Regions from separate parts of the Virgibacillus sp. Bac332 genome, predicted to be linked through region 3. Evidence: riboswitches for the same ligand, from Rfam matches in the RefSeq annotation. Region 3 holds a riboswitch; each other region holds the start of a gene.

Region 1 (4,397 bases), 2.1 Mb from region 3:
GTCTCATTCCTCAATCATTTACTATGGTTCTTTGGTTTACATGGTACGAATATTATTGGATCCGTTATTGAACCATTATATTTACCATTAATTGAACAAAATTTAGATCTATTTAAGAGTGGAATGTCCGCATTTGAAGTACCAAATATTGTAACAAAGCCATTCCTTGACTCATTCGTGTTCATGGGTGGATCTGGTACCACAATTGCCTTATTAATTGCTATCTTTATTGTCATCCGTAGAGAAAAGAATCACCCTTATCGTCAAGTGGCAAAATTATCTGCACCAGCAGGGTTATTTAACATTAACGAGCCAGTAATATTTGGTTTGCCAATTGTTTTGAATCCTGCAATGTTAATTCCTTTTATTTTGATACCGGTTACGTTAACTGTTACGTCATATATAGCATTGGCGACTGGGCTAGTTCCAAGAACAGTGGCGATCTTGCCGTGGACAACGCCACCAATTTTAAGCGGTTACTTAGTAACTGGAGGAAGCTGGCGTGGAATTGCTTTACAGGTATTTAATTTAACGCTTGCTGTACTTATGTATATACCGTTTATAATGGCAGGAGTTAGAACACTAAGACAACGAAAAGAGGGTTAATACAATGGAAACAACAGAGGATGTTCAAATGTTATCTTTCCAAATTATTTTACATGCTGGAAATGCAAGGTCACATGCGATGGAAGCGATTTCTTATGCAAAGGCATACCAGTTCAACGAGGCACGTCAAAAGATTGAAGCGGCTGATAAAGAATTTAATGACGCACACCATATGCAAACAAAACTCTTACAGGAAGAAGCAGATGGAAAACAAACGGATTTATCCGTAATATTGATCCATGCGCAGGATCATCTAATGACGGCTATGACAGTGAAAGACTTAGCGGTTGAAATGATAGACATGTATGAGAAAATACAAACATTGGAGGGATAATAAAATGAAAATTATACTAGTTTGTTCAGCGGGGATGTCAACGTCTATGCTTGTTAAAAAAATGAAGCAGGCAGCTGAGGAGCGGAATCTAGATGCAGAAATAAATGCAGTTGCTGAATCACAGTTAAAAAATGAATTAGATAATCTAGACGTTGTATTAATTGGTCCACAGGTTCGCTATTTAGAAAAGAAAATTAAAGAACAGGTTGAACCACATGGCATTGCCGTCGATGTAATCGATCAAATGGCATACGGCATGATACAAGGTGATAAAGTTTTAGATCAGGCAGTAGAGCTTGCAAAATAATTTCATACATGAAAGGAATAGCTGCCTGTTTTCTGAAGCGATGGATTACAGCGCAGCTATTTTTTTATCGTCTAGGAAATAGTAAAATTTGCCAATGTGGAAAATAGGCGCGTTTTGGGCCGCGTCCAGCCCCAGCCTCCAGAACTAGGCGACATTCATGTTGTTTGGTCGTATAGCGTTTTAAAGGGATTTATTAGTTTGCTAAAGGTGAGCTATCAGAGTTTTCTTATTTAGACCTTTACAATTTATACCAATCTTGTTAAGCTGTTTTTGTTAGAAAATTTAATAGGAAATGTTACAGCACTAGGGGAGCTATTTGGAATAGCTGAGAAAGACGTATTCGTTTTGACCCTCTGTACCCGAACAGGATAATGCCTGCGTGGGAAAGTGTGGTCACCAAGGCTACATAAATGTTGACTGCATTCACAAGGAATGCAGTTTTTAATTTAATGTATAGCAAATCGTTCTCTGTTTTGCAGGTAGTCAGTCTAGTTTTGATCTCGATAGCTCTTTCTATGTGCTGGAAGTCGATTTCTTATTGGGAGGCGATTTTCATGCATGAACAATGGGGATTTTTAGAAAATGTACCACATGATGCTTCCATTAATATGGCATTAGATGAAGCCTTGCTTCATTGGCATTATGAAGGGAAAATACCGCCGACATTACGGTTTTATCGATGGATGAAACCGACACTTTCGATTGGTCATTTTCAAAAAGTAGATGGAAAAATTGACTTAGAAGGTGTAAAAAAACATCAATGTCAGTTTGTACGCAGAATGACAGGTGGAAGTGCGGTATTGCATGATGATGAATTAACATACAGTATTGTTATTTCTGAGGATCATCCTATGATAGCTTCTTCGATTCGCCAAGCTTATTATGATTTGTCGAAAGGAATTCTAAAAGGTTATCAAAACTTAGGAATAGAAGCAACCTACGCTGAATCATTTTCCAAGGAGAGAAGTAGTATTTGCTTCGAGCGGCCTGCTTTTTATGAAATGGTTGCAGATGGTAAAAAACTCTCAGGAAATGCACAAACTAGAAAAAAAGGGGTACTGCTTCAGCATGGATCGATACCGATAACCATGAACATTGATTTGCTATTCGATCTATTTATATTTCCTTCAGACAAATTGAAAGAAAGAAAAAAACAAGGCTTTTGGAAAAAAGCAACAACAATTAATCAGTTAACAAATCAAGCGCATTCGTACGAAACAATTAAACCTGCTTTTATGGAGGGGTTCTCGAAAGGACTAAACATTAAGCTAGAGCCTTTTTCATTAACGAAAAGTCAATGGGATGAAGTATATAAACTTGCTGAAACAAACTATTCTGATGAGAACACGAGAAAAGGAGCGGTCACCCATGCCTAAAGATCAGACGTATATTCGAAAGCCTGAATGGTTAAAAACAAAGTTAAATACGAATAAATCATACAGAGGACTAAAAAAACTAATGCGTGATAATCGCTTAAACACTGTATGTGAAGAGGCGCGTTGCCCGAATATTCATGAATGCTGGAGTGAAAGAAAAACAGCTACCTTTATGATTCTTGGAGATACATGTACACGAGGATGCCGTTTTTGTGCTGTAAAGACTGGACTGCCAAATGAACTGGATTGGGGAGAGCCAGAAAGAGTTGCGGATTCTGTTGTTGTAATGGGGCTTAGACATGTTGTTGTAACAGCAGTTGCTCGCGATGACTTAAATGATGGTGGTGCTGCCGTTTTTGCTGAAACTGTTCGAGCAGTACGAAGAAAAAATCCTGGCTGTACTATTGAAATTCTACCTTCTGATATGAAGGGTGACTATGATAGTCTGCATACACTTATGGATAGTGCTCCAGATATTTTTAACCATAATATTGAAACGGTAAGGAGATTAACAAAACGTGTACGTGCCAGAGCGATGTATGACCGTTCCTTGCAGCTACTTCAACGGGTAAAAGAAATTGCTCCAAACACACCAACAAAATCTAGTATTATGGTAGGTTTAGGAGAAGAAAAAGAGGAGATTATTCAAGCGATGGATGATCTGTTAGCACATCAGGTAGACATTGTAACAATTGGTCAATACTTACAACCAACTAAAAAACATTTAAATGTAGAGCGTTATTATCATCCTGATGAGTTTAAAGAGCTGAAGGAAATAGCTATTAATAAAGGCTTCAGGCATTGTGAGGCAGGTCCATTAGTTCGTTCTTCCTATCATGCAGATGAGCAAGTAACACAAGCTTCTGCACAGCGTCGAATTAATTATATGAAGGGCTATGAAAAACAGGAAAATAAGGAAGTCGACTTCACTTTTTAACTTCATCATGATACGTTATCATGAAACTTCTTGTATCTGTTTTTCGTAATAAGAATAGTCAAGAGATTCAGACCTATGAAGTGAATAGAAATGGAGCGTATACAGATGAATGCTGTAACAATAAAGCAACTAGCAAAGCAATTTAGTTTGGAAGTATTGGCAGGAAAGGACCAATTGAACCGAACGATAACAAAAGCTAGAACGCATCGGCCTGGATTGGAGTTTATTGGATACTTTGATTTCTTTCCGATGGAACACGTTCAAGTATTGGGAAGAAAAGAAATTACCTACTTACATCAATTATCACATGAGGAGCGGCAGCTACGTATCGGTAACATCGTAAACTATCATCCACCTTGTTTTATTGTTACATCAAATCAAGAGGGATTAACGTATTTGACTAGATTTTGCAAGCAAGAAGGTATTCCATTATTACGTACGAAGGAAGCGACATCTACATTTATGGATAAATATGATGCTTATATGGTAAAGGCATTAGCTCCTGAGACTGCTGTTCACGGTGTATGTGTTAATATTTTTGGACTTGGTATATTGATTCGTGGTAAATCTGGAATTGGTAAAAGCGAGATTGCCCATGCCTTAATTGGTCGAGGACATCGGCTTGTAGCAGATGATATGGTTGTCTTAAAAAAATTAGGACCAGAAACATTACTCGGTACACATAATGGTACAAATAAGGAATTTCTTGCACTACGAAGCATTGGGCTCTTAAATGTGGTAAGACTGTATGGTAGAAAGGCATTTCAAGAGGAAACTCGTATTGCTCTTGATATTGAGCTGACAGCGTGGCAAAAGAATGAGTTAAATAATGAATTA
Region 2 (4,397 bases), 1.4 Mb from region 3:
TCGGAAAGACGAAGATGCCAAAGTCATATATACTCCAATTCCTTCACTTGCACCAAGCCATTCAGATATCACCGCTCCCATTACGCTATATGTCGCCGATATCTTTAAACCACTAAACAAAGAAGGTAATCCATATGGCCACTCTAGCTTACGAAAGATTTGCCCTTTACTGGCACCTGTCATTTGCATATAGTGTTTCAGTTCTCCACTTGTTTGTCTAAATCCATCTAAAGCTGCTATAGTTATTGGAAAAAAACAAACAAGTGTAATAACAATTAATTTCGGCAATATTCCAAAACCAAACCAAATTACTAATAAGGGAGCTAAAATAATAATAGGTATATTCTGTGATATTATTAATAATGGATAAAAGGCTTCCCTAACTGTCGGAATGAGATGAAGACAAACAGCAACGAGCGTACCTACACTGCTGCCTATCATAAATCCGATAATCGATAGTTGGATAGTCGATTGTAGATGACTAGCATAATTTGGCCAGCCATTGACAGCTTCTTGCCATATTACACTTGGAGCAGGTAGTAGCCAAGCTGGGATCGAAAAAATACGACAAGCTATTTCCCAACTGATAAGGAAAAGGATGAGGACCAGAGCTGGTCGCCATCCCTTTTCTCGCAATCTTCTCATTAGCGATACTTCTCCGTTAATTGTTCCATGGAAGCTCCAGAAGGTTGATAAAGAACCTTCACCTGTGAAATAACATTTTCACAACCAATTTCAGTCATCCTTTTATTCATCTTCTCAATAATTCCAAATAGTTCTGCAAGATCACCTTGCATTGTAGTTTCTAGTGGACTTACCTGATACTTAACTCCGGAATGATCGATAATCTTAATCGCTTCATCCACATACGGAATAACATCTTCACCATTTTTCGTTTTCGGGATAATTTGAATACTAACTAGTGCATCTGCCATCATTTATTCCTCCTTTGTTTCTGGTAAAAACTCATTTGTAAATGCTTTTTCACTATCTAACGGTTTATCTAACAGCTCATTCTCATACATCCAATTGGCGTAATTCTCCCATACCTCTTGCTTTTGTTTCCCCCACTGGTCCGCATCATCTTGATACTTTGACGCTAACCAAGCTTGACTTGCTTTTACTAATTCTGCATCCAAATCAGGAACAGCGTTAATTAAGATATCAGCGGCTTCCTCTGGTTGCTCAATTGCTAGATTATAACCTTTAGATACTGCAGCTAAGAATTGCTTAACTGTTTCTGGATCATCTTTGATCATTTTTTCATTGGTAGCTAAAACCGGCGTGTAATAATCTAAATTTGACGAATAATCGGTTAAATACACCATATTAATTTCTTCATCACGGAGCTCTGCCTCTACACCAGTCCAACCATAATAAATCCACGCAAAATCAATATCTCTTTTCACCGCAGTAAAAAAGTCCGTATCGCCCATGTTGATAATATCAACTGATTCTACATTAGCATTTTCCTGCTGCATGAGTGAGGTTAGAACCGCTTTTTCTACCGGAGCTCCCCAGCCACCATATGTTTTATCTTCAAAATCTTTAGGTGTAGTAATCTGTTTATTCTTGGGTGAGGCAAAACCTGAGGTATTATGCTGTATAACAGCAGCAATGGAAACAATCGGTATATCTTGTACACGAGCTTCAGTAATCCCCTCCTGATAACTCACACCAAAATCTGCTTTACCAGATGCAATTAACTGATCTGCTCCCGCTTCACCAGGCATAATTATGTCCACATCAAGGCCTTGCTCTTCAAAATATCCCTTCTCTTTTGCAACATATAATCCTGTATGATTCGTATTTGGTGTCCAATCAAGTACAACAGAGATCTTTTTCTTTTCTGTTGAGTCATTGTTCTGCTGACTTTGTTCTTTCTCTTCTGTACCACATGCCGTTAATATAAGCAGTGTAATCCCTAAACTAAGCAGTAAAAGCTTCTTCAATGTTTTCCTCCTCTTGAATACCTTTCTCATTGTAAGGAACAGCGTATGTATCATCTTGTTTGACTGTAATTCCTTCGCTAAGAATAAAAGCGCAAACACCCGATTAGCAACGCAGCGACGATTCAACGGAGATAAAGGACTCACGGTGAGCTTGCGAGCCGATGATGATTTAGATTAGGGCGATTCATGATGAAGTAGCCTAGTTTCTGGGCGCTGGAGCTGGACGCAGCTCAACACGCAAATTTTATAATTTCTTAGACTATAAAAAATGCCCTAGATGGTTAATCACCATTAGGGCATATACAACTTAATATTTGATGTATCAAACATGTTCCCTACGCTGGTTTAAACCAGATCAGGTTCTAAGAGTCAGTACCTTACGGATACAATCTCAACCAGCAACACTGGTCCCCCTACAACTTTAGTATTCTATTATTAATTCCATAGTAACTATGACATAATTCGTCCATTTAATCAAGTTTAAGAAACTCAAAAAATATAGAAACTTCTATGAACATAGAAGCAACTTCTGCATAAAGTGACACTTTAATCAGTGGGGGTTTTATTTATCCCACATTGATTGTTAGCACCACAGACCTAAAATCCTTTGAACCGACCGGACATTTACCGGCAATCGATCCTCCACTTCCCCATAGTGGTTTTACTTTATTGCTTAAAGTGGATTATTACTGCCAGTTATATGTGTGGGATAAACCTATAAAAAACCTCTTAAAGTATAACCACCATACCTTAAGAGGTTTTCTTCCCTATTTATTTAGGTTATAGAACGCTGTCTTACCAGCATATTCACCCATGCCTGCTAGCTCATCTTCAATGCGAAGCAGTTGATTGTATTTAGCTACACGATCTGTTCGAGAAGGTGCACCTGTTTTGATCTGACCTGCATTAGTCGCTACAGCAATGTCAGCGATCGTTGCATCTTCTGTTTCTCCTGAACGGTGTGAGATAACCGCTGTATAGCCAGCGCGTTTTGCCATTTCGATTGCTTCGAACGTCTCTGTTAATGTACCGATTTGATTAACTTTTACTAAGATAGAGTTTCCAATACCTTGTTCAATACCTTTGGAAAGCTTATTAGTATTTGTTACAAATAAATCATCTCCGACAAGCTGTACTCGTCCACCAAGACGATCTGTTAATACTTTAAATCCATCCCAATCATTTTCATCTAGTCCATCTTCAATGGAGATAATTGGGTATTTGTTGATCATGTCTTCATACCAATCAACCATCTCTTCAGAAGTACGAACAACACCTTCACCTTTTAGATTATATTTACCATCTTCATATATTTCTGAAGCAGCAACATCCATTGCAAGCTTCACTTCTTCTCCTGGCTTGTAACCAGCAGCTTCAATTGCTTCCACAATTGTTTGTAAAGCTTCTTCATTAGAAGCAAGGTTTGGTGCAAATCCGCCTTCGTCACCAACAGCTGTGTTATACCCCTTTGATTTTAATACATTTTTCAATGAATGGAAAATTTCAGCACCCGTACGTAGTGCTTCTTGGAACGTTTCTGCTCCAACTGGCATAACCATAAACTCTTGAATATCTACGTTATTATCGGCATGCTCACCACCATTAAGAATATTCATCATTGGTGTTGGTAGGGTTTTTGCATTAAATCCACCGAGGTAGTTATATAACGGTACTTCAAGATAACTAGCAGCAGCATGTGCTACAGCCATGGATACACCAAGAATTGCGTTAGCACCAAGTTTGCCTTTATTTTCAGTTCCATCTAATTCGATCATTAACGCATCGATGATATTCTGACGAGTAACATCAATCCCAAGTAATTCAGGTGCAATTATTTCATTTACGTTTTGAACTGCTTTTAGAACACCTTTTCCAAGATAACGATCTTTATCACCATCACGTAATTCCACAGCCTCGTATTCACCGGTAGATGCACCGCTTGGCACAAGTGCAGAACCGAAGGCACCTGATTCTGTAAATACTTCCACTTCAACTGTCGGGTTACCGCGTGAGTCTAATACTTCACGTGCATATACATCAGTAATGTATGGCATAATTTTTCTCTCCTTTAATTTCCTTTTATTTAATTAATGATTCGCCAGTCATTTCTTCTGGTTTTTCAATACCTAGTAAATCCAATAAGGTTGGTGATAGATCAGCTAAAATCCCACCATCTCGTAATGTTATATTTTCTTCTGTCACAATTACCGGAACAGGATTTGTCGTATGAGCAGTCATTGGCTTACCTTCAAGCGTAACTACCTCATCAGAATTACCGTGATCAGCAGTAATAATGGCATTCCCGCCAAGCTCTTTAATTTTATCAACAATTTTCCCTAGACATTCATCAACTACTTCAATTGCTTTAATAGTCGGCTGTAATTTACCAGAATGTCCAACCATGTCCGGGTTAGCAAAGTTCAAGATAATTGCATTGTGTTCACC
Region 3 (4,397 bases):
TAGACGCCATGAAATAAAAGCCGAAATGGATACGATTCAAACGACATTTGAACAAAAACTAGTCGACATTCCTGACATAGTATGGGACCAACTTGTAAAAAGTGAGGATTTAGTTGATGTAGCATATGTGTTAGAAGAATTTAGAAATCATGCAAACGAACAATTGGTGCGAGATCAAGAGGTTCTTATCAATGATCTGGCAATTGATGGATATCACGCTTGGGGACAAATGTACGATGTGATTATAGGAAATATGAGTGTAGATATGGTAGAGGATGGGGAAACGAAAAGCTATTCTATTGGGCAGGCTACAAATAAACTAACACACCCAAACCGTTCATATCGTAAGCAAGTGTTTCAACAGCTAGATAAAGCTTGGAAGAATAACGCTAGTTTATTTGGTCAAACATTAAACCACCTAGCTGGCTTTCGTTTACAAACATATAAGCATAGAAATTGGAATGAAGTTTTGCAAGAACCATTGGCTTTGAACCGTATGAGAAAAGAAACATTAGATGCGATGTGGACTGCAATAAAAAAATATAAGCATCCCTTTGTAGAGTATCTTATGAACAAGGCCAAACTACTTGGACTTAACAAACTAAGTATTTATGATGTTGGAGCACCAGTAAACAAAGTGGTTAAGACTTCGTCGTTTGAAGAAGGAGCTGACTTTATTGTCGAACATTTTACTCAGTTTAGTCCCCAAATGGCTGATTTTGCGAAAATGGCCTTTGAAAATAGGTGGATTGAGGCTGAGGATCGTCCAAATAAGCGTCCGGGAGGATTTTGTACAAGTTTCCCTGATAGTAAGCAAACACGCATTTTTATGACTTATTCAGGTACTTCATCTAATATTGCAACGTTAGCTCATGAGTTAGGGCATGCTTATCATCAACATGTAATGAATGATGTAAATGGACTTAATCAACGGTATGCAATGAATGTTGCTGAAACAGCGTCAACATTTGCTGAAATGGTTGTTGCAGATGCGTCGGTAAAAAGCGCACGTTCGATTGCGGAAAAGAAAAGTTTATTAGAGGATAAGATTCAGCGGAGCATTGCTTTTTTTATGAATATACATTCCCGTTTTATCTTTGAAAGGCGTTTTTATGAAGAAAGGAAACAAGGATTAGTGCCAGTGAAAAGATTAAACGATTTGATGATAGAAGCACAGAAAGAGGCATATTGTGATGCATTATCGGAGTATGATCCTAATTTTTGGGCATCTAAATTACATTTTCACATAACAAGGGTGCCATTTTACAATTTCCCTTATACATTTGGTTATCTTTTCAGTCTAGGTATCTATGCAAAAGCACAAGAAAACGAAGATAGTTTTGAAGATGCATATATTTCGCTTTTAAGGGATACTGGTCGCATGAACGTAGAGGATCTTGCTAAAAAACATTTGGATACAGATTTAACTAAGCCTGAATTCTGGGAAGCTGCTATTCAATTATGTGTCAATGATGTTGACGAATATCTTTCGTTGTAACGCTGTTGTGTTTTTACGATATGTCATGTACAATACTTGTAGTAAATAGGCAGTGAAAAGTAGTTTCTTATTTATTCCACATGTAACTGATAGTAAGAACCCCACTTCAAGGAATAAAGTGAAACCATTATTGGTAAGTGGGGGAATCGACTGCCGGTAAATGTCTGATTAGTTTATCTCTCAATCAGAGGTATAAACAAAAACCCCCACTGATTGAAGTTTCACTAAACAGTAAGACAAAAGAAGCAAATATAAGTTAGAAGCCTACAGGGGGAGCCAATTGGCTGAGAGTGAACATAACTGTTCTTACCCTTTGAACCTGTTAGTTAGTACTAGCGTAGGGATGGTGGCTTTTTTGATGGACAGAAAAGTAATGTGAGCAGATTCCCCATCAGGAAGTCTTCCCCTTGGCATTGCTTTTTTTGTATGGATAAGTTACTTAACTGCATAAAAAAGGGGAGGAGAAAGATATGAGGCGCACATTATTTTTAGTAGAAGTAGCCATTTTTGCAGCTTTTGCATTTTTATTGGATTTTATACCATTTTTATCATTTAAGGTTTGGGCTCAAGGTGGCTCCATATCCTTTGCGATGATACCGATTTTTATTGTCGCATTTCGCTGGGGGGTCAAGGGCGGTTTATTAGCTGGATTGCTGTTGGGAGGATTACAATTATTATTTGGGCCAACAGTCTTCGTACCCCTACAAGGGTTCTTAGATTATATTGTTGCGTTTACCGTATTAGGTTTTGCAGGAATTTTTGCAAAACCTGTCCAAGCAGTAGTTAAAGAAGGAAAAACGAAAACAAGCCTATATTATATTGCTGTAGGCGTGTTTTTAGGATCAGCTTTACGCTTTTTAGCCCATTTCACTGGAGGGATTGTATTCTTTGGTGAATTTGCGCCAGAAGGTCAGCCTGTATGGTTATACTCGTTGCTATATAACGGATCGTACATGTTACCTGGCTTTATATTAAGTACGGTTCTTGTGTTCTTTTTATTTCAAAAACAACCACGTACACTATTACGTATGTCCGCTTAATCTAGGAGTTTTCCTCATAATAAATATACGAAGATTAGTGGGTAGTTATTGACTCGAGGATTTTGCCCACTATTTTCTATTTAGTAGTTTAGAGTTATAGTGAGAGGTGAAATCAAGCTTAATCAATTGCGGCAATTATTATCGAGACTGATAAAATGATTATTCAGAGTAAGAAATATTTTGTTTTTTCCCAAGCTCTTTATTATCTTTATTTCATAACAAAAGCGCATTAGAAACGTAGCGACTGGAGCTAGTCAGCTCGTAGGGCGGGCGATTGTGAAGTCACATCGTTTCTGGGCGCTGGAGCTGGACGCGGCTCAACACGCCCCTATTTATCCAAATGGGTAAATTTTATATTTTCTTCCTAGACTATGAGAAAAGCTGCTTCACCCAATTAGAATTGGTGAAACAGCATTGATAACTTGCCTATCATAAGCAAGTTATCTTTTTCTTACTGACAGATTAAAACGTTTAATTATGAAAAACTACTGTATAGTAGAGATTTATGCTTTTATTGTAAATACCTATTAACTTCCTCATGGTTAGTTACAATCAAGAGTACTTTTCCTTCATCCATATCTTCCTCATAGTTTTCAGCTTCTGCTTGAGAGAATCCTATTTCGGTTAATTTCGTTCTTAGTTCATCACCTTGTGTACTAAAAAGATTACCAACGGCATGTCCAATATCCATTTCCCTTATTCCTATGGTATTCGCATCCGCACCATCAGCTATTCGGTTTGTTCGATCATCATCATGGGATAAAACATACACATCTTCTTTATGAATACCTTTATCCTTTAGTATTTGAATAGCTTCCTTTAATTGCTGATCATTTGTATATTCTTTTATAAATGGTTTCATTAAAATTACCTCCTTATCAATCTTTCATTATTATCATACCCAACGCTAGAAGAACTAAACATGTACGAATTGCATAGGCTATAGCACATCCATTGGAGAGGAAGAGGTTGGCGTGGAGCTTTCAATATCCCATATTTTATATGGTTTGTTTACCTTACTAATTATAGGCACAATGGTCATGCGGAAGGGAATCGTATTACCAACGTTATTTGGTACATTTATTATTGCGTGGGTTTATAAAGGTAGTCTAATTGCTGGATTTACCGCAATATTTCATGCAAATCTTGTAGCAGCACAAGAACTATTTAGTATTTTTTTAATCATCACCTTTATGCTCGCGTTATTAAATTCATTACGTGATTTAGGTGCAGATAAACGAATGATTCAGCCAATACAAAAAATAATGGTAAATGGTCATATATCTTATTTTGTTTTAGTTATTGCTACCTATTTGATATCTCTATTCTTTTGGCCAACACCAGCAGTACCCCTAATATGTGCGCTTTTGGTACCCGCTGCAATCCGAGCAGGTCTACCAGCAATTACGGCTGCAGTAGCAATAGCAATAGCTGGTCAAGGAATGGCACTTTCCTCTGATTATATTGTGCAAGTTGCCCCCAATTTATCTGCTACCTCAGCAGGAGTAGAAACAGCTGTGGTTGCCGATCAAGCACTTATTTTGTCACTTATAACAGGTGGTATTGCTATTATGCTTGCTTATATAATGTATCGAAAAACAATTCGATCGAAGGAGGATGTGCGAAACAACATAGAACTTGAAAACATTCAAACAACAAAGGAGTATACACAAAGTCAACATACGAATGAACTACGTGTATGGAGTAAATTATTTGCTATTCTTGTCCCTCTGGCATTAACTGGTGTCGTTAGTTACATGGTTTATGAAAAGCTTAATACAGGAAGAATGAGCGGATTAGAAGGAGGAGATGGAGCAGCATTTATTGGTGGTGTTGCAGTTATCTTGCTATTATTATCG

What was found. A riboswitch is a leader RNA that binds a small molecule or an ion and turns the genes downstream of it on or off. The one in region 3 is predicted to bind thiamine pyrophosphate.
Region 1: linked by a shared signal. The riboswitch ahead of D9782_RS01815 (lipoate--protein ligase family protein) and the one ahead of thiT (energy-coupled thiamine transporter ThiT) in region 3 are both predicted to bind thiamine pyrophosphate.
Region 2: linked by a shared signal. The riboswitch ahead of D9782_RS20915 (ABC transporter substrate-binding protein) and the one ahead of thiT (energy-coupled thiamine transporter ThiT) in region 3 are both predicted to bind thiamine pyrophosphate.

What each region holds. Positions count from the first base shown of each region.
Region 1 covers NZ_CP033046.1:394,484-398,880, reverse strand. The annotation lists gene D9782_RS01830 (PTS sugar transporter subunit IIC) at 1-606, shown strand, start outside; gene D9782_RS01825 (PTS lactose/cellobiose transporter subunit IIA) at 611-940, shown strand; gene D9782_RS01820 (PTS sugar transporter subunit IIB) at 945-1,247, shown strand; TPP riboswitch at 1,543-1,650, shown strand; gene D9782_RS01815 (lipoate--protein ligase family protein) at 1,802-2,623, shown strand; gene lipA (lipoyl synthase) at 2,616-3,560, shown strand; gene hprK (HPr(Ser) kinase/phosphatase) at 3,666-4,397, shown strand, end outside.
Region 2 covers NZ_CP033046.1:4,260,716-4,265,112, forward strand. The annotation lists gene D9782_RS20905 (ABC transporter permease) at 1-645, opposite strand, end outside; gene D9782_RS20910 (thiamine-binding protein) at 645-935, opposite strand; gene D9782_RS20915 (ABC transporter substrate-binding protein) at 939-1,952, opposite strand; TPP riboswitch at 2,268-2,377, opposite strand; gene eno (phosphopyruvate hydratase) at 2,720-4,006, opposite strand; gene gpmI (2,3-bisphosphoglycerate-independent phosphoglycerate mutase) at 4,032-4,397, opposite strand, start outside.
Region 3 covers NZ_CP033046.1:2,863,938-2,868,334, forward strand. The annotation lists gene D9782_RS13580 (M3 family oligoendopeptidase) at 1-1,498, shown strand, start outside; TPP riboswitch at 1,758-1,860, shown strand; gene thiT (energy-coupled thiamine transporter ThiT) at 1,969-2,538, shown strand; gene D9782_RS13590 (YflT domain-containing protein) at 3,050-3,400, opposite strand; gene D9782_RS13595 (hypothetical protein) at 3,513-4,397, shown strand, end outside.